2 linked regions of the Candidatus Minimicrobia sp. QA0096 genome follow. The protein of the gene in region 1 binds, or shares a complex with, the protein of each later gene. Links are inferred from orthologs where the notes say so. Each region holds a gene or a part of one and is shown on either strand. Other genes may lie near its edges.

What was found.
Region 2: pnp (region 1) and rny share a complex: the UniProt entries of both Bacillus subtilis proteins name them as parts of the possible RNA degradosome complex. The link is inferred for Candidatus Minimicrobia sp. QA0096 from one-to-one orthologs.

Annotation. Positions count from the first base shown.
Region 1 is NZ_OZ017288.1:568,772-579,830, forward strand. The notes cover bases 5,465-8,419. They hold pnp (polyribonucleotide nucleotidyltransferase), read left to right. Parts: upstream 5,465-5,860; coding sequence 5,861-7,978; downstream 7,979-8,419. Other genes in these bases: AACH20_RS03085 (sortase), read right to left, coding at 5,465-5,679; AACH20_RS03095 (hypothetical protein), read left to right, coding at 8,018-8,419. Outside these bases: AACH20_RS03050 (hypothetical protein), read left to right, coding at 1-10; mutM (bifunctional DNA-formamidopyrimidine glycosylase/DNA-(apurinic or apyrimidinic site) lyase), read left to right, coding at 21-899; holA (DNA polymerase III subunit delta), read left to right, coding at 896-1,798; rpsT (30S ribosomal protein S20), read right to left, coding at 1,845-2,195; AACH20_RS03070 (hypothetical protein), read left to right, coding at 2,353-4,047; tRNA pseudouridine(55) synthase TruB, read left to right, coding at 4,051-4,707; rpsO (30S ribosomal protein S15), read left to right, coding at 4,746-5,012; more of AACH20_RS03085, read right to left, coding at 5,071-5,464; more of AACH20_RS03095, read left to right, coding at 8,420-8,950; AACH20_RS03100 (uracil-DNA glycosylase), read left to right, coding at 9,011-9,592; AACH20_RS03105 (RrF2 family transcriptional regulator), read left to right, coding at 9,678-10,112; AACH20_RS03110 (YhgE/Pip domain-containing protein), read left to right, coding at 10,105-11,059. UniProt on the Bacillus subtilis protein: Involved in mRNA degradation. Catalyzes the phosphorolysis of single-stranded polyribonucleotides processively in the 3'- to 5'-direction. Necessary for competence development in Bacillus subtilis.
Region 2 is NZ_OZ017288.1:376,490-387,453, reverse strand. Bases 5,312-8,171 are described here. They hold rny (ribonuclease Y), read left to right. Parts: upstream 5,312-5,926; coding sequence 5,927-7,417; downstream 7,418-8,171. Other genes in these bases: AACH20_RS02040 (2,3-diphosphoglycerate-dependent phosphoglycerate mutase), read left to right, coding at 7,944-8,171; AACH20_RS02045 (NUDIX hydrolase), read left to right, coding at 7,417-7,944; AACH20_RS02055 (tRNA threonylcarbamoyladenosine biosynthesis protein TsaB), read left to right, coding at 5,399-5,773; tsaE (tRNA (adenosine(37)-N6)-threonylcarbamoyltransferase complex ATPase subunit type 1 TsaE), read left to right, coding at 5,312-5,402. Also shown: AACH20_RS02085 (hypothetical protein), read right to left, coding at 1-199; AACH20_RS02080 (PilN domain-containing protein), read right to left, coding at 196-771; type IV pilus assembly protein PilM, read right to left, coding at 764-1,816; AACH20_RS02070 (type II secretion system F family protein), read right to left, coding at 1,874-3,100; AACH20_RS02065 (GspE/PulE family protein), read right to left, coding at 3,105-4,883; more of tsaE, read left to right, coding at 4,944-5,311; more of AACH20_RS02040, read left to right, coding at 8,172-8,579; AACH20_RS02030 (glycosyltransferase family 39 protein), read right to left, coding at 8,794-10,314; AACH20_RS02025 (type 1 glutamine amidotransferase), read right to left, coding at 10,318-10,964. UniProt on the Bacillus subtilis protein: Endoribonuclease that initiates mRNA decay. Initiates the decay of all SAM-dependent riboswitches, such as yitJ riboswitch. Involved in processing of the gapA operon mRNA, it cleaves between cggR and gapA.

The sequences.
Region 1 (11,059 bases):
TAAGCTGTAGGACTTGCCGAATGCCAGAACTACCCGAAGTTGAGACAGTTCGTCGCGGCTTGGCGGATTTGCTGCCAGGTCAGGCTGTTGTGCGAGCGACGGTATTTGATTCGCCAAAAAGCTTTCCGAATTCACCCACAGACGTTCAGCAATTTTTATACGGTGCGCACGTAACGGCGGTGCGGCGTCGCGCGAAAGTATTGATGATTGATCTTGATACGCGTTATTCGCTGGTGATACATCTTAAGATGACTGGCCAATTGATTTTTCGTGGGGCTAATAGTTTTGCTGGTGGTCATCCGAATGATAGTTTGATCGGTGAATTGCCTGATAGATCGACACGAGTGCAAATTGATTTTACGGATGGTTCACGTCTGTTTTTCAATGATCAGCGTAAGTTTGGCTGGATGAAATTGATGCCGACTGATGAGATAGAAAATTTGCCATTTATGCAAAAGGTTGGACCAGAGCCGCTCGATAAAAAAACCGAGGCGGATGACTTTATTAAGCGAATTCGTCGTCGGCAAAATTCAATGATAAAGCCGGCGTTTCTTGATCAGTCGGTGATCGCTGGGGTTGGTAATATTTATGCCGATGAAGCTCTGTGGGCTGCGAAAATTCACCCTCAGACGCGCGTCAAAAATGTTAGTGATGACCAATTGGAAGATTTGTTTAACGAACTGCGTCAGATTTTACAATTGAGCATTGATCAGGGCGGCTCGACGGATAAAAATTATGTTGACGCTGAAGGCAGAAAAGGTAATTATCTGTCATTTGCGCATGTATTTCGTCGGGAAGGCCAGCCGTGCCATCGGCATCCTGACCAAGAGATTGTAAAGATGAAGGTTTCTGGACGCGGTACGCATATTTGTCCAGTCTGCCAGGTGGAAATCAAATGATTTACTTTTTTTACGGCGAAAATGAATTCGAGAAACGGCGGGCAATTGCTAAGCTGATCGGCAACGAAAAAGCGGCGCGACATGATGGAGAAGAGTTGACGCTGGCTGGAATGCAGGAAATAGCAATTGGGCAGACGCTGTTTATGAACTCGTCGGTGTATTTGATTTCAAGATTGAGCGAAAATTCTGAGATTTGGTCGCAGCTTCCAGATATGAAGTTTGATGATGACAGGACGATTATTTTGGTGGAAGATAAAATTGATAAGCGAACGAAAACGTATAAGTGGCTGCAGAAAAATGCCAAAGTTCAGGAATTTTCACCGCTTAGTGATCGTCAAAAACCGCAGCTTTTAAAGTGGTGCGTGGCGGAGGCGAAGGTTCGCGAGTGTGAATTAACGAATCGTCAAGCAGAGATAATTGTCGATCGTTTGGGATTTGATCAGTTGCGATTGAGTAATTTTTTGGATCAATTGTCGCTGGCGGAAAAAGTGACGGATGATTTAATTGACAACTTTATACCTTTGGCGAGATCGGAAAATGTGTTTGATTTGTTCGTTTCGGCGCTAGCGGGTGATTATGATAAGGTTCACGACATAATTAGCTATTTGGAGTCGGAAAGTGGTGTTGATGGCGCTTATCAGACAATGGGATTGCTTGCCTCGCAGGCAACTAACTTGACGGCGTTGGTTTTGGCTGACGGCGACAGTAAGTTGGTGGCTTCGGATTTTTCGGCTAATCCGTATGTTTTACGAAAATTAGCATCTTCAGCAAAAGGTGTCGATAAGAAAAAACTGAAAAGGATAAATGACGCGCTACTTCGGGCAGACTTGCAAATGAAAACAACTTCTGTAAATCCGTGGCTGCCTGTGGAGGCGGCACTGGTCGGAATTGGAAAATAAAAATACCCCAGTTAATTCCGGGGTATTTTCTAGTAATCTTTACAGATTATTTTTCAGATTTCTTAGCAGCTGGCTTCTTTGCTGGAGCTTTTTTAGCGGCAGTTTTCTTTGCTGTTGCTGGCTTTGCGGCTGGTTTTTTAGTAGCTTCTAATGTAACACCTGCTTTTTTAGCAATTTTGCTCAATGCGCTCTTTCGGCGAGCAGCAGTGTTTTTCTTAATCAAGCCTTTTTTAACAGCAGTGTCGATTTCGCTTTGTGCTGCAGCAAGAGTCTTTGCGCTTGGTTCTGTAGAGAAAGCTTTAACAGCAGTCTTAATGTCTTTTTTAATGCTGATGTTTCGCTCGCGGCGCTTTAAGGTTTGTTTAGCACGCTTGATGGCGGATTTGATGATTGGCATGTTTCTCCTTTACCTCTATAGATTTGTATCGCTAATCAGGAAGAATTATACAGAAAATAGCATAAATTGTAAAGAGTTGGCTTAGATATTGACTTTATGGTACTGCTTATGGTATAGTGATGCCAAGCGTAATTACAAAACAAACATAGGAAAAATCATGTCAAACGGATCAGCAAAGCAAAAAGTAATCCAGAGCATCAAGGATGTAACTAATATTTTAGTGACGGTGAGTTCTAGTCCGTCAGTCGACGAATTGTCGGCAGCATTAGGATTGACGATTTTCCTCAATAAGCTAGGGAAGCACGCTACGGCTGTGTTTAGCGGCGACATTCCGCCAGCAATTACGTTCTTGAATCCTGATAAGACGTTTGAGCAGACCGCAGATTCTTTACGTGATTTTATTATTGCTTTAGATAAAGAGAAGGCTGATCATTTACGCTATAAAGTTGTTGACGACGCCGTAAAGATTTTCATTACGCCATATCGTACGACAATTACCGATAAAGACTTGGAATTTTCACAGGGTGATTATAACGTTGAGCTAGTTCTGGCGCTAAATGTTGAAAATAGTGAAAGTATTGATACGGCATTAACGGCACACGGTAAGATTTTACATGATGCTACAGTTGTGGCTATAACAGCGGGCGATGTAAAGAGTGGTCTGGGTTCTGTTGATTGGCACGAATCTAACGCGAGTGGTGTGAGTGAAATGGTTGTTGAGCTTCTTGATGATCTGAAGACGCCGAAGGTGACTCTGGATGAGCAGATGGCGACGGCTTTGCTTACGGGAATTGTTGCAGTAACTGACCGATTTAGTAATGGAAATACATCATCAAAGGTTATGACTACAGCCGCAGAACTTATGGCGGCCGGCGCAAATCAGCAATTGGTGGTTTCAAAGATTGCAGAGAGCGAAGTAGAGGACAAGCCGCAGAAGATTGAAAAGATCGAAGAAAAATCTCCAGAAAAAGAAGAAGCTTCAGAGGATAAAACTGAAGAAGCGGAGAAAGATGAGGAAACTGTACACGCGGACGGAACTTTGTCGATTAGCCACGAAAAGAAGGGCGATGTTGATGAAGTAGCCGAACAAACAGCAAAGGAAAAGCAAGAAGAGTCTGCTAGGATTGCTGAAGAGAAATTGGCTAAAATTGAGCCAATAAAGGAGGAGCCACAAGTTGGGGAAGAAAATCCTAGTGAAAAAATAGTTTCAAAGGGCGAACTTTCTTTTGAGGAAACTCCGCTGATGGGTGGCACTCTGAACGCAACGACTACACAGGCTGCCGAGGATAAGATTAGGGAATTGGCTAGCGATCAGAATAAAACCATCTTAACGCACGGTAAATATGTGGGTGATAATACGCCGTCGTTTGGCAATACTCCGTTAAATGCGGCTATGGGCGCGTCTGATGAACCACCAAAGATTGATCCGTTTGCTACAACTAACGCCGCTGAGCAAAAATTGTCGACGATACCTGTTGCGCCGCAATCTGAAGAGTCAATTATTTCGGCAATTACTAACGACATGAATCAATTGAATAATCCAGTAGCGCCAGCTCCGAGTCAGCCGATTGCGCCAATTGAGCCAGCAATAACAAATCCTGAAAATAGCATTCCAAGTTTCGATTTGCCAATGCCACCAGCGATGCCAGATTTCGGCGCTTTGCCACCAATGCCGCCAGCGCCTACAGGTGTTGATGTAAATGGATTGCCACAGATTGCACCGCTAGGAGTGGCTCCTGAACCAGCATCCGCTCCGCAAGCTCCAGCACCTGCGCCGATCACCGCGATGCCAACTCAGCCAGCTCAAAACGCAGATTTCAATCCAGCGCAATTTCACATTCCAGGACAATAGTTGATGGATGAAGTGATTCTCATAGACAAGCCTCAGGGAATGACTAGCTTTGGGGTAGTGGCGCGCTTGCGGCGAGTTTTATCTAATCAGGCGGGAAAGAAGGTGAAGGTTGGTCACACAGGTACGCTTGATCCGTTTGCTACTGGGCTAATGATTATTGTGACTGGAAAGAAATGCCGCGAAGCTGAAACTTTCACTAAGTTGGATAAGTGGTACGAGGCGGAAATTATTCTGGGCAAGAATAGTTCAACGGGTGATCCAGAAGGCGAAATTACCGATGTGTCTGATTATGAGCCAAGTTTGGAAGAAGTTCAGCAGGTGGTTAGTCAATTTGTAGGAAAAATTGAACAGACGCCGCCGATTTTTAGCGCGATAAAAATTAACGGCGAAAGAGCGTATAAATTGGCGCGCGAAGGTAAACAAGTTGAGATTCCTAAGCGTGTGATAGAAATTTACTCGTTGGAGTTATTAGCATACGAATATCCCAAATTAAAGATCAGAACTCACGTTTCAAGCGGAACTTATATTCGAACGTTAGCGGTGGACATTGGCGAGAAATTGGGGACGGGCGCGTATTGTGAGAATTTGCGTCGTACGAAAATTGCCGACTATTCTATTGACGCCGCAAAGACTCTGGCGGACTTTGGAATTACTAGCTAATTGCAAAAAACAGAGAAGCTTGGTATAATTACAGAGCTATGATTAGCAAAGAGAATAAAGCGAAAGCAATTGCTTTGACTCAGGTCAATAAAAACGACGTCGGTAGCCCACAAGCTCAGGTGTCAGTTTTGACGGCTCGTATCAAAGAAGTCACAGAGCATTTGAAGGCGAATAAGCACGACTTCATGGCTCGTCGCGGCTTGATCCAAATGGTTGGTAAGCGCAAGCGTTTGCTGAAATATTTGGAGCGAACTGATTTTGAGTCTTACAAAGCAGTTGTTGCCAAATTAGGTTTGCGTAAATAATTTACGTTAAAAACTGCTTAAATCCCCTTTGACGAAAAGGGGATTTTTGTTGTCCTGGCTATTTTTTCAATTTGGCGATAATCACATCTCGTCCGTCGTTTGCACCGCCCAAAGTGCAGGAATAAAGAGTTAATTGCGGCTGATCTGTGCGCTGTTCGATTTCCACGGCATCTGGTTTAACGCTTTGTTTTTCGCTGATGACGTAATTGTAACGCACGCCGTTATAGTCAATGATAATTTCATCGCCGACAGTCAATTTATCGATATTATAAAAAGGCGATTTTCTGAGTGTTTGTTGAGGAGTTAGGCCCATAATAAAACGGTGTGCAGATAAGACGAAATTGCCGCCATCTTTTGGGTTGCCGTTTTCTGGTTTTCGCCACCATGCGCCGCGCTCCATTGTTTCGGCGCCACCAGTGGCATAGGGAAGATTTATATCGATTTTCGGAATATAAAGTCGATTTTCGGTAATTTTATTCTCGGTTTTAGTGATGAGCTGAGTGGTGCGGTTGTCTTTTGGATTTATGTTTTGCGACAAAATAAGGGGCGTGCTGATGAGAACAAGCAAATAAACTCCGCCAAGAATCATTAAGATTGCGATTATAGTTAAGATATAGCTTTTCCAGTTTTTTTGGCGATTTTTTACTGAATCTAGCTGAAGTGACATGAATAAATTATAGCATACTCATCTGTTAATAGGGTTATGTTAAGTGCGCTCGCGGCTGGTGTTTGGGCTGAGGTTTTAGTATAATATAAGGAGCAATTTGTAACGCGGAAGTGATAGAGATGAGACGACTAAATTGCCAAGTAATTTCATCCCTGTTACTACCGCAAGAAAGGAGCTCTTTATGAGTATTATCAATCCAAGCGGCAAGGAGATTTTTAGTGTTACCACTGATTTTTGTGGTCGGCCGCTGACTTTAGAAGTGAATCGCGTCGGCTTTAGGACGACTGGTAGTGTTTTGGTGCGCTATGGCGACACTGTAGTTTTGGGTAGCGCTCAGGTTAGTTCTCGTCCAGTGCAATTGGATTATTTTCCGTTGTCGATTGATTACGAAGAAAAGTTTTATGCCGCAGGTAAGATTTCTGGCAGCCGATTTATCAAGCGTGAAGGTCGTCCAAGCGATGAAGCTGTGTTGATTGGTCGATTGATTGATCGTCCGATTCGTCCGCTTTTCCCGAAGGGTTATAGACAAGAAATTCAAGTTGTTGCAACTGTTTTGAGCATGGATCCGAGTTTCCGCCCAGATGTGATTGCGATGATCGCTGCGTCTAGTGCGTTAATGTTAACTGGCACGCCGTTTGATGGTCCAGTGGCTGGTTTGCGCGTGGGTCGAGTGAATGGCGAATTTAAGGCGTTCTTGACTCCAGAAGAGCGCGAAAAGTCAGATCTTGATTTGGTTGTGGCTGGTATTGAAAGCGGTATAACAATGGTCGAGGCTGGCGCTAAAGAAGTTTCGGAGGACGTTATTGTTGATGCGATGGCGTGGGCTCACCAGATGATGCAGCCAGCGATTGCCTTGCAACGCGAATTGGCGGAAAAAGTTGCGCCAATACAGCAGGAATATGATCTAATTTTGCCAGATGAATCAATTCAGCAAACAGTTAACGCGTGGGTTGATGGAAAATTTGGTGAGAAAATTCGTCGCCCATATCCAAAGCGTAATGAAATGATTAGCGAAATTCGTGCCGAGTTCCATGAGGCTATGGCGGAAAAATTGGGGCTGGATGAGGAAGAATATAGCGAAGTTCGTGGCGATTATGACGAAGCGTTTACTTTGGCTTTACATAAAGATGTCCGCCGGGGAATTGTTACCGAGCGAGTTCGTCCTGACGGTCGACAATTGACCGAGATTCGTCCGCTCAGCTCGGAAGTTGGATTCTTGCCGCGCGCTCACGGTTCCAGCTTGTTTACGCGTGGCGTAACTCAGGGAATGAATATTGTGACTTTGGCGCCACTGAGTTATTCGCAATTGATTGACACTATGGAAATTACCGATGGTGAGCGACGTTATATGCATCATTACAATGCGCCGGGCTATACGGTTGGCGAAGTTAAGCGAATGGGCAGTCCAGGTCGACGTGAAATTGGTCACGGATATTTGGCGGAACGTGCTTTGCTTCCAGTTTTACCAACTGAAGAGGATTTTCCATACGCTATTCGCTCAGTTACTGAGATTATGAGTCAGAACGGTTCAACTTCAATGGCGGCGACTTGTTCTAGCTGTTTGGCGTTGATGGACGCTGGCGTGCCAATTTCGGCTCCCGTGAGTGGAATTGCGATGGGCTTGATGATGGATGGCGATACTCCGTATGTGTTGAGCGATATCGCTGACGCCGAGGACTTTGCTGGAGATATGGACTTTAAGGTTACTGGTACTTCAAAAGGTATTACGGCTCTTCAAATGGATATGAAAGTTCATGGTTTGCCGGTGGCGGTTTTACGTCAAGCGATCGAGCAGAGCAAAGCGGGACGCGCACACATTTTGGAACATATGCTCAGCATTCTTCCAGAACCTCGTGAATCGCTAAGTCCGTATGCGCCACGAATTGAGAAGATTAAGATTGATCCAGATAAGATTGGCGTGATTATCGGTAAGGGTGGCGAGACGATCAATAAGATTACTTCGGAAACTGGCGCTGAGATCGATATTAAGGAAGATGGTTTGATTACTGTAGCTAGCCCAGACGGCATGTCGATTGAAAAGGCTATGAACTGGATTAAGAGTCTGGTTGAGGAACCAGAAGTTGGTAAGATTTACGAAGGTAAAGTTGTTGGCATTAAAGATTTTGGCGCGTTTGTGAATATACTTCCTGGTGTTGACGGAATGGTTCATATTTCAAAATTGGCAGAACGTCGAGTTGAAAAAGTGACTGATGTCGTGAAAGAAGGTCAAACTGTTCGCGTGAAAATTACTGGAATTGACGAGCGCGGTAAGATCAATTTGACGATGATTGGTTTGTAAATATATAATAGCGAAAGCGTAATTTTAGGAGGGAAATTTATGGACAATAGTAATAACAACAAACCTCAAGTGCCGCCTCAGCCGCAATTCCAGCAGGCTCCACAACAGCCACAATTCCAACAGGTTCAGCAGCCTCAGCCACAACAACAATTCCCACAACAGCCAGTCGTGGGAACCCCATACCAAATGCCACCAAAAAAGAAAATGAGCAAAGGTGTCATGTGGGGAATCATCGGCGGAATAATTGGGCTAGTCGTAATTATCGTTGGTGTAGTCCTAGCCGTCTTGTTGCTAGGTGGTCCAAGCAAGGCAGATTATAAAGCTGCTGGAGAAAAGTTAAACGAGACAATTGAGATATACAATAAGGCGGCTTCGTCGCTTTCGTATATCTCCACTTCAGAAACTGAGACTTCATTGAAATCCAATCGTGATAAGCTCGCTAAAACAAAGAGCGAAATTAACGACAGATTGACCGAGATAGGTAAAATGAAGGCCGTCACTGGTGACAAAGAGGTTCGCGAAAAGTATGAGGCTCTGAAGAGCAAACTAGAAAAGTTCAATACAGCCGTAGATGCTTTTGGAGAAGTATACGAGAAGATTATGCCAGTGATAATTGAATTTTCTGACGGCAGAAATAGCTCTAACTTTTCTAGCGTAGAAAGCACAATTAAGAAGACTCGACAGAATCTTAAGAATGTTGACGCTAAGAATGAAACTAATAAAAAGTTTATTAGAGATTTTACTGCCAAGCTAGAAAAAATCGAAGAAATGTTGCCGAAGGTTGCGGAGATGAAGGCTGACTATAAAAAGTATAATTCCAACTATATGAGTGAATTTTATGACAGTCTTACCGCGATTCAGAAGCCTATTAATGAATGGACATCGGGAATACAGAAGCTGGCAGAAGAGGGTGAAATTCGCGATGAATTAAACGACCTAGGAACTATATTGGCAGACAAGGTAAATAAATAGTTCTGATAAATATCAGAAGCGCCTCGTTTCTTGCGGGGCGTTTTTTGATAAAATAAATATATGGACAAGCAGGCTAAATTGGATGCGTTGGCGGAAGAAATTGTAAAAGAGAAGGTTTGCTCGGATTTGGCGGATCAGGCGACACAGCTTGTTATGGGCGATGGAAATCCTGATGCTGATATCGTTTTTATTGGCGAGGCGCCGGGGAAGAATGAAGATTTGCAGGGCAAGCCGTTCGTTGGCGCTGCGGGAAAATTCCTTGATGAGATGCTAAAGTCTGCTAATCTACAACGTTCAGATGTATATATTACCAACATTGTTAAATATCGTCCACCAAATAATCGCGACCCACTGCCGGAGGAAAAGCGACAATTTTGGCCATATTTACTCAGACAATTAGAGATTATCCAGCCAAAGGCCATTCTGACCTTAGGGCGACACAGCGGCGGCGGGTTTATTCCGGGATTGCAGATCAGTAAAGAACACGGTCGTCCACGTAAAGTGCGTCTACATGATCTAGAATTTGTGGTCATTCCTCTATATCATCCAGCCGCTGCGCTTTATAACGGCGGTATGCGTCAGACTTTAATTGACGATTTTATTCAGGCTGTGGAATTTGTGAAGAATAATAGCGGCGCTTAATTAGACTATTTTCTTGCAAAAGTTTTCCAGACGTAGTATAGTGGATAGTCGATATCTATTATATCTAAGTCGAGAAAGGATTTGTATGAGATTATCGGGAGCTGTTGAACAGGCGTGCTGCATTATGGCAATTCTGGCGGATCCGAAAAGGACGACGCCGGTAACTAATGATGCGCTGGCGGAAAAGATGCTGGTTTCGCCGACGTACTTGAAGAAAATTAGTCGGAAATTGGTAATAGCAAAGCTAATCACTTCAACGCAAGGAACTGGCGGCGGATTTATTTTAGCAAGAAAAATGAACGAAGTTACGTTGCATGATGTTGTCCTTGCAATTGAGGGAGAATCGCCATTTTTCCAACCTCAGGGAATTGTTGAGAGAGTTTTTCAATCGCGTCCTCGTCAGGTGGAAATTGGCATGAATATGATAGAAAAGGTTTTTTCTGAAGCGCAGGAAAAGTGGAGTGAATATTTGAAAACTGTGACACTGGAAGATGTAGCAAAGGAGGTTACGCATGATTAAAAATAAGATGTTACGAGCCGAGTGGAAGCATTTGTTTAATAATAAAATATTGCTGATATCCATGGCTGTGATTTCGTTTATCCCGATTTTATACAGTGGATTTTTCCTAGGCTCAATTTGGGATCCATACGGACAAACAAAAAACTTGCCGGTGGCGTTTGTGAATGAAGATAAGGGCACCAGCTTAAATGGCAAATCGCTGAATGTAGGCGAATCTGTCGAGAAAAAACTGAAAGATAATCACGATTTGGGCTGGGAGTTTGTTAGCAAACAACAAGCAGACGAAGGTGTGAATAACGGGCATTTTTATGCAGTGGTAACTATTCCGTCCGATTTTTCGCAGAAAGTGGCGTCAATTACCAAATCTGAACCTCAGCAAGCGGTTATTAATTTTACAACCACGCCAGCGAAAAACTACATAGGTTCGCTAGTCAGTAATCAAGCTGCCGCCAAGGTCAAATCTTCGGTGTCTGAGCAAATCACTCAGGCGTACGCTAAGGGAATTTTGGAGAATTTGGACAAGCTTGGAATGGGGCTGGACACGGCGGCTAACGGCGCGTCAACTTTGCACGACGGATTAGGGCGATTGCAATCTGGCACACAAACATACGTTGGTGGCGTTAAACAGTTGGCAGTAAACCAGCAATCCTTGGCTGGCGGATTGGCGCAACTTAGCGACGGTTCTCATAAATTACAGGCGGGATTGGGGCAATTGTCGAACAATTTGCCGACCGAATCTCAATTGTCGCAATTATCTGACGGTATGAAGCAATTGCAATCGGGCATAAATCAGTTAAACGCCAGCGTGAGGAATCCATCGCCAGCGCTCGTGGCTCAACAAAACAAGGTAGAAACGGACGCGCAAACTTTGGTGCAAACAATGAAAGATTCGGAGTCCGACTTGTTGACGGCGGGCGATACTTTGCGGATTTTGGGCGCGCAAGCAG
Region 2 (10,964 bases), 190 kb from region 1 along the record:
GCTGAGATTTTGACGCTAGCAAACTTTGTATTTTTGCATCAACTGCAATTGCTTCTGTTTGCATTTTTCCAACTTCTTCTGATGTTTTACTTAAGAATGAATAGGCGAAAATAACTAGTCCCACCATTGCTGATAATATTATGAGCAATAGTAACGACAGGACAATTCGCGCAATACTGGCATTTAGAACTTTTTTCATTGTTTTAAGACCTCTGGCTTTGGTGTAACGCTAATTGTTATAGTGATTGGATAATCCGCAGGCTTGTCTGACGATTGGCTTCCATCGCTATAAACAACAGTCTCCAAGTGAACGTCACTAAATATTTCTGACTTTTCTAAGCTGGTTTTTATTCGAATAGCGTCATCCTTATTTTTTCCAAGAGCTGTTAATGACAATGGTTTATCTAACGCTGAAGTGTCTAGCGTCAGAGAGTCCAAAACCATACCTGATGGGATGTACTGTGCAATTTTTGGGATAATTGTAGAGTAATGAGCCTCGTTGCTAATTATCGCCTTAGCCGAGTCGAGGTCTTTCTTAAACTCGCTAACTTCTTTTTGTGTCGATTGGTATTGAGCAAGCTTAGCGTTTCCTTCGTCGATGTTGGCTTGAGCTGAGGTGCGGCTATTTTCTAAGAATAGATAAAATCCGCCAATAGTTAAGAATAGTAAACCTGCAAATATCAATGATATGATACAGTACCGCCTTAAGATGACATTTACTCGCCCGGCGCTGATTTGCTTTTTTTCTTGAGGAGGGAGGAGGTTAATCATAAATATCCTCCTGCTTGATTAAGGCTAGTCCCGCGACTGGTGATAGCTGGGAGCGAAGCTGTTTTGCCGGCTGCTCTAGTCCATCGAAATTCAGCATTTGCCACGGACTTGCCACGCGTGCTGGCATTAATAACTCGTTTGTGAAAAAATCACCAATTCCTGGTAAATTACCGCCGCCGCCGACTATGAGAATTTGCTCGATTTTTTTCTCATCAGGGAAGCGGTCTGTGTAATATCGCATAACGCGCTTAACTTCATTGGTCATTTTTTCCAAACTTGGGTGCAAGGCTCCTGCGATTCTGGCTTGCCTTGGGCCGGGATTTAATCCGTTTAATACCTTAAATTGATGAGCTGTTTCAATTGGTACGTTCATTTTTTTAGCTAAATTTAAGGTGAGTGAATAGCCGCCAACATTTAAGCCGCCCGTCACACGTATATCGGAATCTAGAATTGCAATATCTGTAGTTGATGTGCCTATATCGACAATAATAGTAGGAAGTATTCCTTCTTCTGTGCGCTTCAGAAGTCTAGCGATTGCGCTGATGTTCGGCTCAATTATTGCAACTTCCAGACCACATTGTTTTGTGGCGTCTAACATGCTGTCGATCATTTTCTTCGGTGCAGCACACATTAGCACACTAAGCTCATCTTTCGTACGATTGATGATTCGATAGTCCAAATAAAGAGAATCTAACGGAGCTGGAATGTATTGTTCGGCTTCCAAATTTACCGCACTGCGAATATTGCTTTCTTCTTTCACAGGTAAGCTGAATGTCCGCGAAAATGTTCGGTTGGTCGGTATGCCTAGCGCCACGCGGTTGCTATTAATTTGTCCTACGACGTTTTTCTTCAATAACGTTTTGATATTCTGCGCTAAATATTCAGTGTTGTCTGTAGAATTTCCGTCGCTTTTTTGAGAATCAAGGTTAATCGATCCATATCCATGAACCAGCATCCGATTTCTATCAATCGACATTACTTTTATGCTTGTTCGGCTGATATCTAGGCCGATAATTGGTTTTTTTCTATAAAATATGCTCGACACGTTATTATTTTCCCACCTATATATCGGTATTATAACATAAGCTTTTTTGAAAAACCATTATTCCTTAACTTGACCTGCCATACTTGTAATTGGGCCCATAACACTAACCGCCACTAGGGCAATAACAACACCCATAGCAACGATCATTACTGGCTCAATGATAGAACTAACGCCGTCAATCGCAGTGTCAACTTCTTCCTCATAAAAGTCGGCAACTTTAATCAGAACTTTGTCTGTTTGTCCGGTTTCTTCACCAACGGACAACATCTGTGCTACGATTGGCGGATATAAATCATCTCGTTCGGCAATAATTTTTGACAAGACTTCACCGTTTTGGACTCGCTTGGTGGCTTCTTTTAGGGACTTTTCGTAAGCGACATTTCCGACGGCACGCGAAGTTACGTCCAGCGCTTCAAGCACAGCCACGCCCGCACCGATAAGGGCGGAGAAGGTTCGAGTAAAGCGAGCGATTGCCACCTTCTTAACAATTGGACCGACAGCTGGAACTTTGATGATGATATTGTGAAATTTGACGCGACCTTTTGGGGTTTTAATGTAGCGAATCAATAGCCAAATGCTTCCGACAAATATTGGAATGATTATATACCAAAACGACACTACGAAATCGCTAATTCCGAGCATAATCTCAGTAAGAAGTGGCAATTTGGCGTCAGGTCCGCCCATGTCTTTAATGGTTTTACCGATAACTGGAATAATGAAAATCATCAGGATAAAGAAGGCAATAATCGTAATAATTAAAAGTACGATCGGATATGTCATGGCGCCTTTAATTTTTTTCTTCATGGATGAGTTTTTTTCTTGTTGTAAAGCTAGACGTTTTAAGATATCGTCCAAAATACCTCCAGTTTCACCCGCAGCAACCATATTCACGTAAATATCATTGAAGGTTTCTGGGTGTTTGCTCAGGGCATCCGCGAAAGACATACCACCTTCAATGTCTTTAATAACAGCGTTGATCGTGTCTCGGAAATTGGCGCTTTCGGCGTGTTTTGCCATAGAGTTAAGGGAGCGAAGAATAGGAACGCCGGCTGAAACCATGGCGCTTAATTGACGAGTAAACATCACCAATTCTTCAGTCTTGGCACCTTTCTTTTTCTTGCCGAAAGAAAAACTAAGCTCTTTTTTTGCGCCTTTTTCTTCAATTTTTATTAATTGTCCGCGTGACCTCAAATTGTTAATGGCAGATAGTTTGTCGGCCGCTTCAATCGTTGAAGAGACGGTCTCTTTCTTTTTATTGACAAGCAAATATTCAAAAATTGGCATAATGTTACTCCCTTGTTGCCCTCAAAACTTCGTCCACGGTGGTGATCCCGCGCAGTGATTTAATAAGTCCGTCCATCTGCATTGTCACCATGCCTTCGGAAATCGCTTGATCTTGAATATCGTTGCTGGTGGCGTTGGCGGTAATCATTTTTTGGATAGGGATGGAGATACCAAGAACCTCGTAAATGCCAACGCGACCCTTGAATCCATTATGTCCACACTTATCGCAGCCTTCTGGGTTCGGCCTCCATAATCGTTCAATTCCTGAATCGGTTGACCCCATAGGCGTGTCGCCGCCAATTTTATCCTCAAAAGCCTGTTCTTCGAGATTGTGAATTTTTTTAATCGACTCGGTGTTTATCTTAAACATCTCGGTGATATACTTTATTTCTTCTTCGTTTGGAGTGTATTCTTGGCGACAATTCATACACAGGCGCCTAACTAGGCGCTGTCCAATCACCGCCTTCACGGTTGAAGCGATCAAGAATGGCTCAATTCCCATATCCAGCAGACGCGGCAAACATGTTGCGGCGTTATTTGTGTGTAGAGTGGAGAATACCAGGTGTCCAGTTAGCGCCGCTTGAACACCAAGGTTTGCGGTTTCGCCGTCGCGAATTTCTCCGACCATGATGATATTTGGGTCTTGGCGAAGTAGCGCCCTTAGCCCTGAAGCGAAAGTCATCCCAGCTTTGGCGTTGGTCTGGGTTTGATTGACCCCTGGGATTTTATATTCTACTGGGTCTTCAATTGTGGAAATATTGACATCTGGAGTATTAAGCTCCGACAAGACGCTAAACAAACTGGTCGATTTTCCCGATCCAGTCGGTCCAGTCACCAGAATCATTCCGTTCGGCTGAGCCATTGCGTCTTTTACGGTTGCGAGCGACAGACCCCAATAGCCAAGCTGATCCAGTTTAACAGCCTGGTTCGATTCGTCCAAAATACGCATAACTACTTTTTCGCCGTCAGCGATTGGCAATGTCGAAACACGAAGCGCGTATTGTTTTCCTGAAACTTTTATCTTAAATCGGCCGTCCTGTGGTACGCGGCGTTCGTCAATTTTCAGATTGGAGAGAATTTTAATGCGGCTCACTAAAGCGCCGTGAACGTTTCGTGGCAATTTGTTAACTTCCTTCAAAACACCGTCAATTCGATAACGAACCTGAACGTAATCTTCGCGTGGCTCAATGTGAATGTCAGAAGCGTTGGATTTTATGGCATATTCCAGTAGTAAATTAACAGTTTGGGCAATTGGTGAATTTTCCGCAAAATCGTCTTGACTAACATTTTGGTCTTCGGCAGACGCGTCTTTTTGCACCGCAATAACTTCGTCAAGCTCGGCGTTAATATTGCCGCGATAATTTTCCAAACAGTCTAAAATGTTGCTTTTTGTCGCTAGGAAAACCTTAGTGTTGTAGCCAATTTCTTTTTGGATGAAGTTCAGCGCCTGTACGTCATCTGGGTCTTCCATCGCAAGCGACAGGCTGTCGTCCTCGTTTTTCTCAAAAAGCACAACATTATACTGGCGTGCGATATGTTCGGGAATTCGTTTCAATATATCTTCGGGAATATCCTTTGGCTCAATTCGCACGAAAGGTACACCGATATAATCGCCGATCAACTTTGTCAAATCTTCCTCAGAAATGACTTTTTGTTCAATAGCGGTTTCTTGCAATGTTTGCTTTGACCGTTCAGCTATCAATTTCAAATCAGCAAGCTGCGGCTCATCAACAACCCCACCTTGTTCCAGAATGCTCTCAATTGTCTGGTCTGAAACACGCATAACTCTTATGGTTATTGTACTATCATCGCCAAAAAAAAGCTAGCATAGTATAATAAAAGAGTGAATATTTCTGGTGAAGAGAAAATGCGAGAATTGGGCGCGGCAATTGGCCGGGCTGTTTCTGGTGGGGAGGTTCTGGAATTGGTCGGTGATATTGGCGCGGGGAAAACCACGTTGACGAAGGGAATTGCGCAAGCTTTAGAGATCAACGAGCCGGTTCAGAGTCCAACATTCACAATTTCGCGCGTGTACGATTCGCCTCGCGGTCTGAGTTTGGCGCATTACGATTTTTATAGATTGGGAAATGCTGGAATTATGAGCGAAGAGATTCGTGAAGTGGCGGATTCTAATTCGGTTGTTGTAGTTGAATGGGCTGGTGCTGTCGATGATGCATTGCCGAGCGATCGGTTGGTGATAAAAATTACTGCGATCAGCGAAGAAGGGCGACTTGTGGAATTTTATCCTGGCGGCAAAAAATCTGATGAACTTTTGGGAAAAATAAAGGAGAATATGGCGTGATAATTTTATTGGACACTTCAACATCAACATGTTTTTTGACAATAGTCAATGGAGAAAATCGTCAGGATTTTGAATGGGAAGCTGAGCGAACGTTGGCGCGGAATTTGTTGAAATTTTTGGAAGAAAAGACTGGCGATTTGCATCTGATAAGCGGCATTGGCGTGATGAAAGGACCAGGAAGTTTTACGGGACTGAGAATTGGTTTGACGGTTGTGAATACCTTGGCGGACAGCTTGAATATCCCTATTGTTAGTGCGATGGGTGACAATTGGCGTGATTTGGCTTTGGGTAAATTGCATTCTGGCGAGAATGAAAAAATTGTTATGCCAGAGTACGGTGCTGCTGCGAATATCACTGCGCCGCGAAAATAATTTTTATCGCCCAAACCGTCAAAACCGTGTATAATTAAATTACGGCGGTTTGTGATTTTTGATTCGCCGAATTAGATAGTTTGAAGTTGATTGGCTGTTGATATTTTTCCTTGAGGCGAACACTCAGGGGCGGCTGATCGGAAAGGAATGATAATGATAGAAGTAATTATTGCTGCGGCTGTTGGAGCTGGCGCGGGTGCTGCTGGTCTTGTTGGATATCAGAGAACTCGCCAAATTAACGGTAAAAATCAGATTGAGCGAGATCTGGCAGATGCGAAAACTAAGGCGAGCGACATCGTCCTTAAGGCTAAGGATGAGGCGCTTAAGATTGAAAATGAACGTCGCAAGGAGTGGCAAAAGACCGAAAATCGTTTGGCGGATCGCGAGAAGACCCTGGATAATAAGCTGGAAGAGCTTGATCGACGAGCAGAAAAATTGCGCGCGCATGAGGATGAAGTTGATAATCTTAAAAATGAAATTCGTGACATCCGCTCCAGACAGCAAGAGAAATTGGAAAAAATCGCTGGATTGAAGAAAAAAGACGCTGCTGACAAGTTAATGCAGATGACTGAGCGTGACATTAAGCAAGACTTGGTCGGTTTGGTGTCGAAACTACAACATGATGCAATGGATGACGCTGAAGAACGGGCGCAAATGATTTTGGTGACTGCAATGGAACGAATGAGCAGTGAAGTTACCGCTGAGCGCACGGTGACTGCAGTCAAACTGACTGATGACGAGATGAAGGGTCGAATTATTGGCAAGGAAGGGCGTAATATTCAGGCGCTCCAGCGCGAAACTGGCGTCGATATTTTAGTTGACGACACACCTGGCATGATTATTTTGTCGAGTTTTGATCCTGTTCGTCGACAAGTGGCTCGTCTTAGTCTTGAGATGCTGATGAAGGATGGTCGTATCCATCCTGCGCGCATCGAAGAGGTTGTTGCTAAAGCTAAGAAACAGATTGAAAAAGAGGTTCGACAAGCCGGTGAAGATGCTATGCGTGAAACTGGCGTGGTTGGTATTCCGAAGGAGATGCTATTGCTTCTTGGTGAATTGAAGTTTCGTACCAGCTTCGGGCAGAACGTTTTGAAGCATTCGACTGAGATGGCACAAATTGCTGGAATGATTGCTGAGGAAATTGGTGCGGATGTGCGTATTACGAAAATTGCTACACTTCTTCATGACGTTGGTAAGGCTGTGTCACATAAAATTGAGGGCAAGCATCATCATATTGGGGCGGAATTGGCTCGTAAATATGGTATGGATGAGAGAATTGTTCACGCAATCGAAGCACACCACGATGATATCGAAGCGACAACTCCAGAGGCAATTATTGTTCGAGTCTGTGATGCGGCTTCGGCGGCGCGTCCGGGTGCGCGTAACGTTTCTGCTGAAAACTTTGCAGAGCGAATGCGCGATTTGGAAAATGTTGCTACCAGCTTTGAGGGAATTGATAAGGCTTACGCGATTTCTGCCGGCCGTGAAGTTCGTGTGATTGTGAAGCCTCAGACGATTGATGATTTGTCGGCGATTAAATTGGCGCGAGATATTGCGACGAAAATTGAGTCGACGATGCAATATCCTGGCACGATTAAGGTTAACGTGATTCGCGAAACGCGAGCGATTGAGTTTGCTAAATAATGAAATTTACAGATGAAGAGCGACGGGCTTGGCTGGCAAGTTTGGACAGGCGTTTTTCTAGTGCGGCGGTGTTAATTGAAAATGAGCAGGGCGAACTATTGATCGTCAAGGCTGGCTATAAAGATCATTGGTCGCTGCCTGGCGGCATTGTTGACGCTGGAGAATCCCCGTTGGAAGCGGCGGTGCGCGAGGTGAAAGAAGAAGTTGATATTCAAGTCGACTCTAAGGATTTGAAGCTTGCAATGGTTGCTTCGCGTCATTCTGATGAATTTTTGACACATCAATTTGTGTTTTTTACAAAGTTAGAAAACGATGCTTTTTCTGAGATAAAATTGCAGGAATCGGAAATTGTGGCTAGCAAATTTATTGCCAAAAATGAGGTTGATTTTGAAGACATGTCGCTGCTCTGGGCAATAAGATTTTGGGCAATTGATAAATTCGGTTACGTAAATACGAAAATTATTGATAATGACGGCGTGAAAAAAGAAGTTGTAGATTTTTTTGCGCCGATGATTGGAGGGAAATAATGGGAATATTAGTTATTAGTCGGCACGGTGAGAGTGAATGGAATCTGCTCGGTAAGTGGACTGGCTGGACGGATGTTAATTTGACGGAAAAGGGTCATAATGACACAGTGCGATTGGGCGCTTTATTGAAAGACTTGTCATTTAATGAAGCTTACACTTCATCATTAAAACGCACACAACAAACTTTGGCTGCGCTACTCGAAGGATGCGGAGTCGAAAATCTACCAACAACGCATGCAACTGAGTTAAATGAGCGTGATTATGGCGATTTGACTGGAAAAAATAAATGGGAAGTTAAAGCGGAGATTGGCGAAGAAGCTTTTAATGGTATTCGACGCGGTTGGGATTATCCAGTGCCGGGCGGCGAAACTTTGAAAGATGTTTATGCGCGGGTTGTTCCATATTTTGAGCAAGAGATTTTGCCGAAATTGCAGAATGGTGAGAATATTTTATTGGTGGCTCACGGCAATTCTATTCGGGCTTTAATTAAACATCTCGACCAAGTTCCAGAGGTCGAGATAGCGAATGTAGAAATGCCGTTTGGTCAATTGCTGGTTTATACGTTCGAGCCCGGTCAATCTTTGCCAATCAAAAAAGAAGTGCTGTCAGTTGAGATTGAAGCTGTGAATGCTTAGCTGTTGTACTTTTAGTGATCTCTTTTAAGTTTTATGGGATTTTCCTGTACTTATTTAGCGATATATGTTAAGATAGATCAGAGTGAATGATAGAGATATCTTCGGGGTGTGGCGCAGTTGGCTAGCGCGCGCGGTTTGGGACCGTGAGGTCGAAGGTTCGAGTCCTTTCACCCCGACCAATTGAAATCATTCAACGTATTAAAATAACTGGCGTTTAACCAGTTATTTTTTTATTTTCGTATAGTCCAATAATCAAATCGCCATCATGAAATTCTTGCTTTAATTGCCAATAGAGTGGAACTTGTTTTTTATATTCATCATATGTTTTTTCGCGAAGAATAAGCCAGATTCTTGGGGATTTTACTGACTCTAAAGAGCTAATTTCTGGAGTATTTAATTTTTTAATTAATCCCCATTCGCCAACCCAACCTAGCTCTTCTTTCGGCTTCAGAAGTATAATTTCTTTATTTGTGCGGTTGTAATAGGAAGTGTGAAAGTAAGTGTAGATTTCGCCAGAGATAATAGCATCACTACTCTGGATATTTTCATTTATATGATTCATGGCTGTGCTGGTGTTGTTCCAGGATGATTCCGCAATATTCTTACCGCCAATATGCCACATGTAATGACCAATAAATAATGTCAGGACAATAGATATTCCAATAGGCCACCATTTTTTATTAGAAAAAATAAGCCCGATGAATACCGCAATCAAGCCGTAAAACGCCGGCGCTGAATAAGTGAAGTATCGATCTAAGTAAACTGGTCGACCCTGGCTAAGTATGTAAATAATAATCATTGGTAGTAGCGACCAGATTGTTAAAATCCAAATTGCTGCTTGGTATTTTGGGTGTTTTTTGGCTAGGGTGAATGAAATTGCGATTATAATTGGCGGCAGTAACAATCCAAAATAGCGGACAATCCTGTCGTCGTAAGTCAAGAACATTGATAATGTTGTTGGTATGGTAAATTTAGTAACTTCGGGGATCCAGAAGCCGCCGCTTACTCGGCTGGTTTGGGAGATCATAACTGGTAGCCAGGGGAGGAATAGTAAAAAGCATGTTTCTGCGGCAAGCCAAACGTTTTTGTCCTTAAATATATTTTTTATGGCAGTGCGATTTCCGCCAAGCTTTAGCCAAATATATACGAAATGCGCGGGTAGTATTAACGCTAGGAAATATTGTGTATAAAGACCGAGTGCTACTAAAATTCCGTATAGCGCCCACCAGAACTTCTTATTTTTGTGCTCGACCGCCACGACGAATGCGTATGTCATTGCTACAGCCAAAAGTGCCGCCAGCGCATACATTCGAGCTTCGTCGCTATAGCGGATTAAGAACGGTCCTAGCGCTGCTAAAAAACTTCCAAATACGGCGATTCTTTTAGAGAAAAGTTTTTGGAGTAATAGAAATAATAGGGCAATTGTAAGAATTCCGCACGTAACACTAAACCCTCTGAGTGAAGCTACGGAATTGCCGAAAATCGATTGCCAAACATGCATAATAACGTAATAAAGCGGCGGGTGGACATCCGTGGTCGTAATGGCGATAATTTCCCTGATCGGCTGCTGAATGATGGCTGCCGTATATCCTTCGTCATGCCAAATATCGGCTTTTGTTAAATAGGTAAGTCGAACGTTGACGGCTAAAATTAAGATTGGAATTAGCCAAATCCAACCTGGCATTTTATAAAGAAATGCATATAGCTTTTTAAGATATATACGGATTTTTTTCATGAATTATCTGGATAATTTTAACGCTACCTCTCTCGCTTTATTCGCTAAAGTATCATCAATTTTTTCCAGCCCCGAATCTGAACTTACGTCGCGTCGCTCTAGCGCCTTGCCAATAAGAAAATCTGCAATTTGCGGGTTTTTAGGCAAAATTGGGCCGTGGAGGTAAGTGGCAATGATGTTGTTATAGCGAACGCCTTCATTTGCGTCGATCATATTATTGCCAGCGCCTTTAATAACTTGTCCAAGAGGTTTGGCGGTCTTGTCTAAGAAAGTTTGTCCGCTGTGATTTTCATAGCCAACGATATCTCCAAATTCCTGGCTTTTGATGACAATGTTACCAATCATCCGCTCGTCGCCAGCAATTGTTTCAATTGGCAGAATATTAGCGCCAACAATTTCCTCGCCCTTGAGCGTTCGGAAAAATCGACCAAATAATTGGTACATTCCGCAAATCATTAACATCGGCACACCGTCTTTTGCTAATTGTCGCAGTTCATCAGCTCGCGCCAGAAGATCATTTTGGATAATCGTCTGCCCAGAATCTTGTCCGCCGCCGCCGACAAAAATATCAATTTTAGAAAAATCCGTTGAATCGCCTGGATTGTGATCGATAATCTCAACCTCGAAGCCGCGTCGTTCTAGTCGTTTTT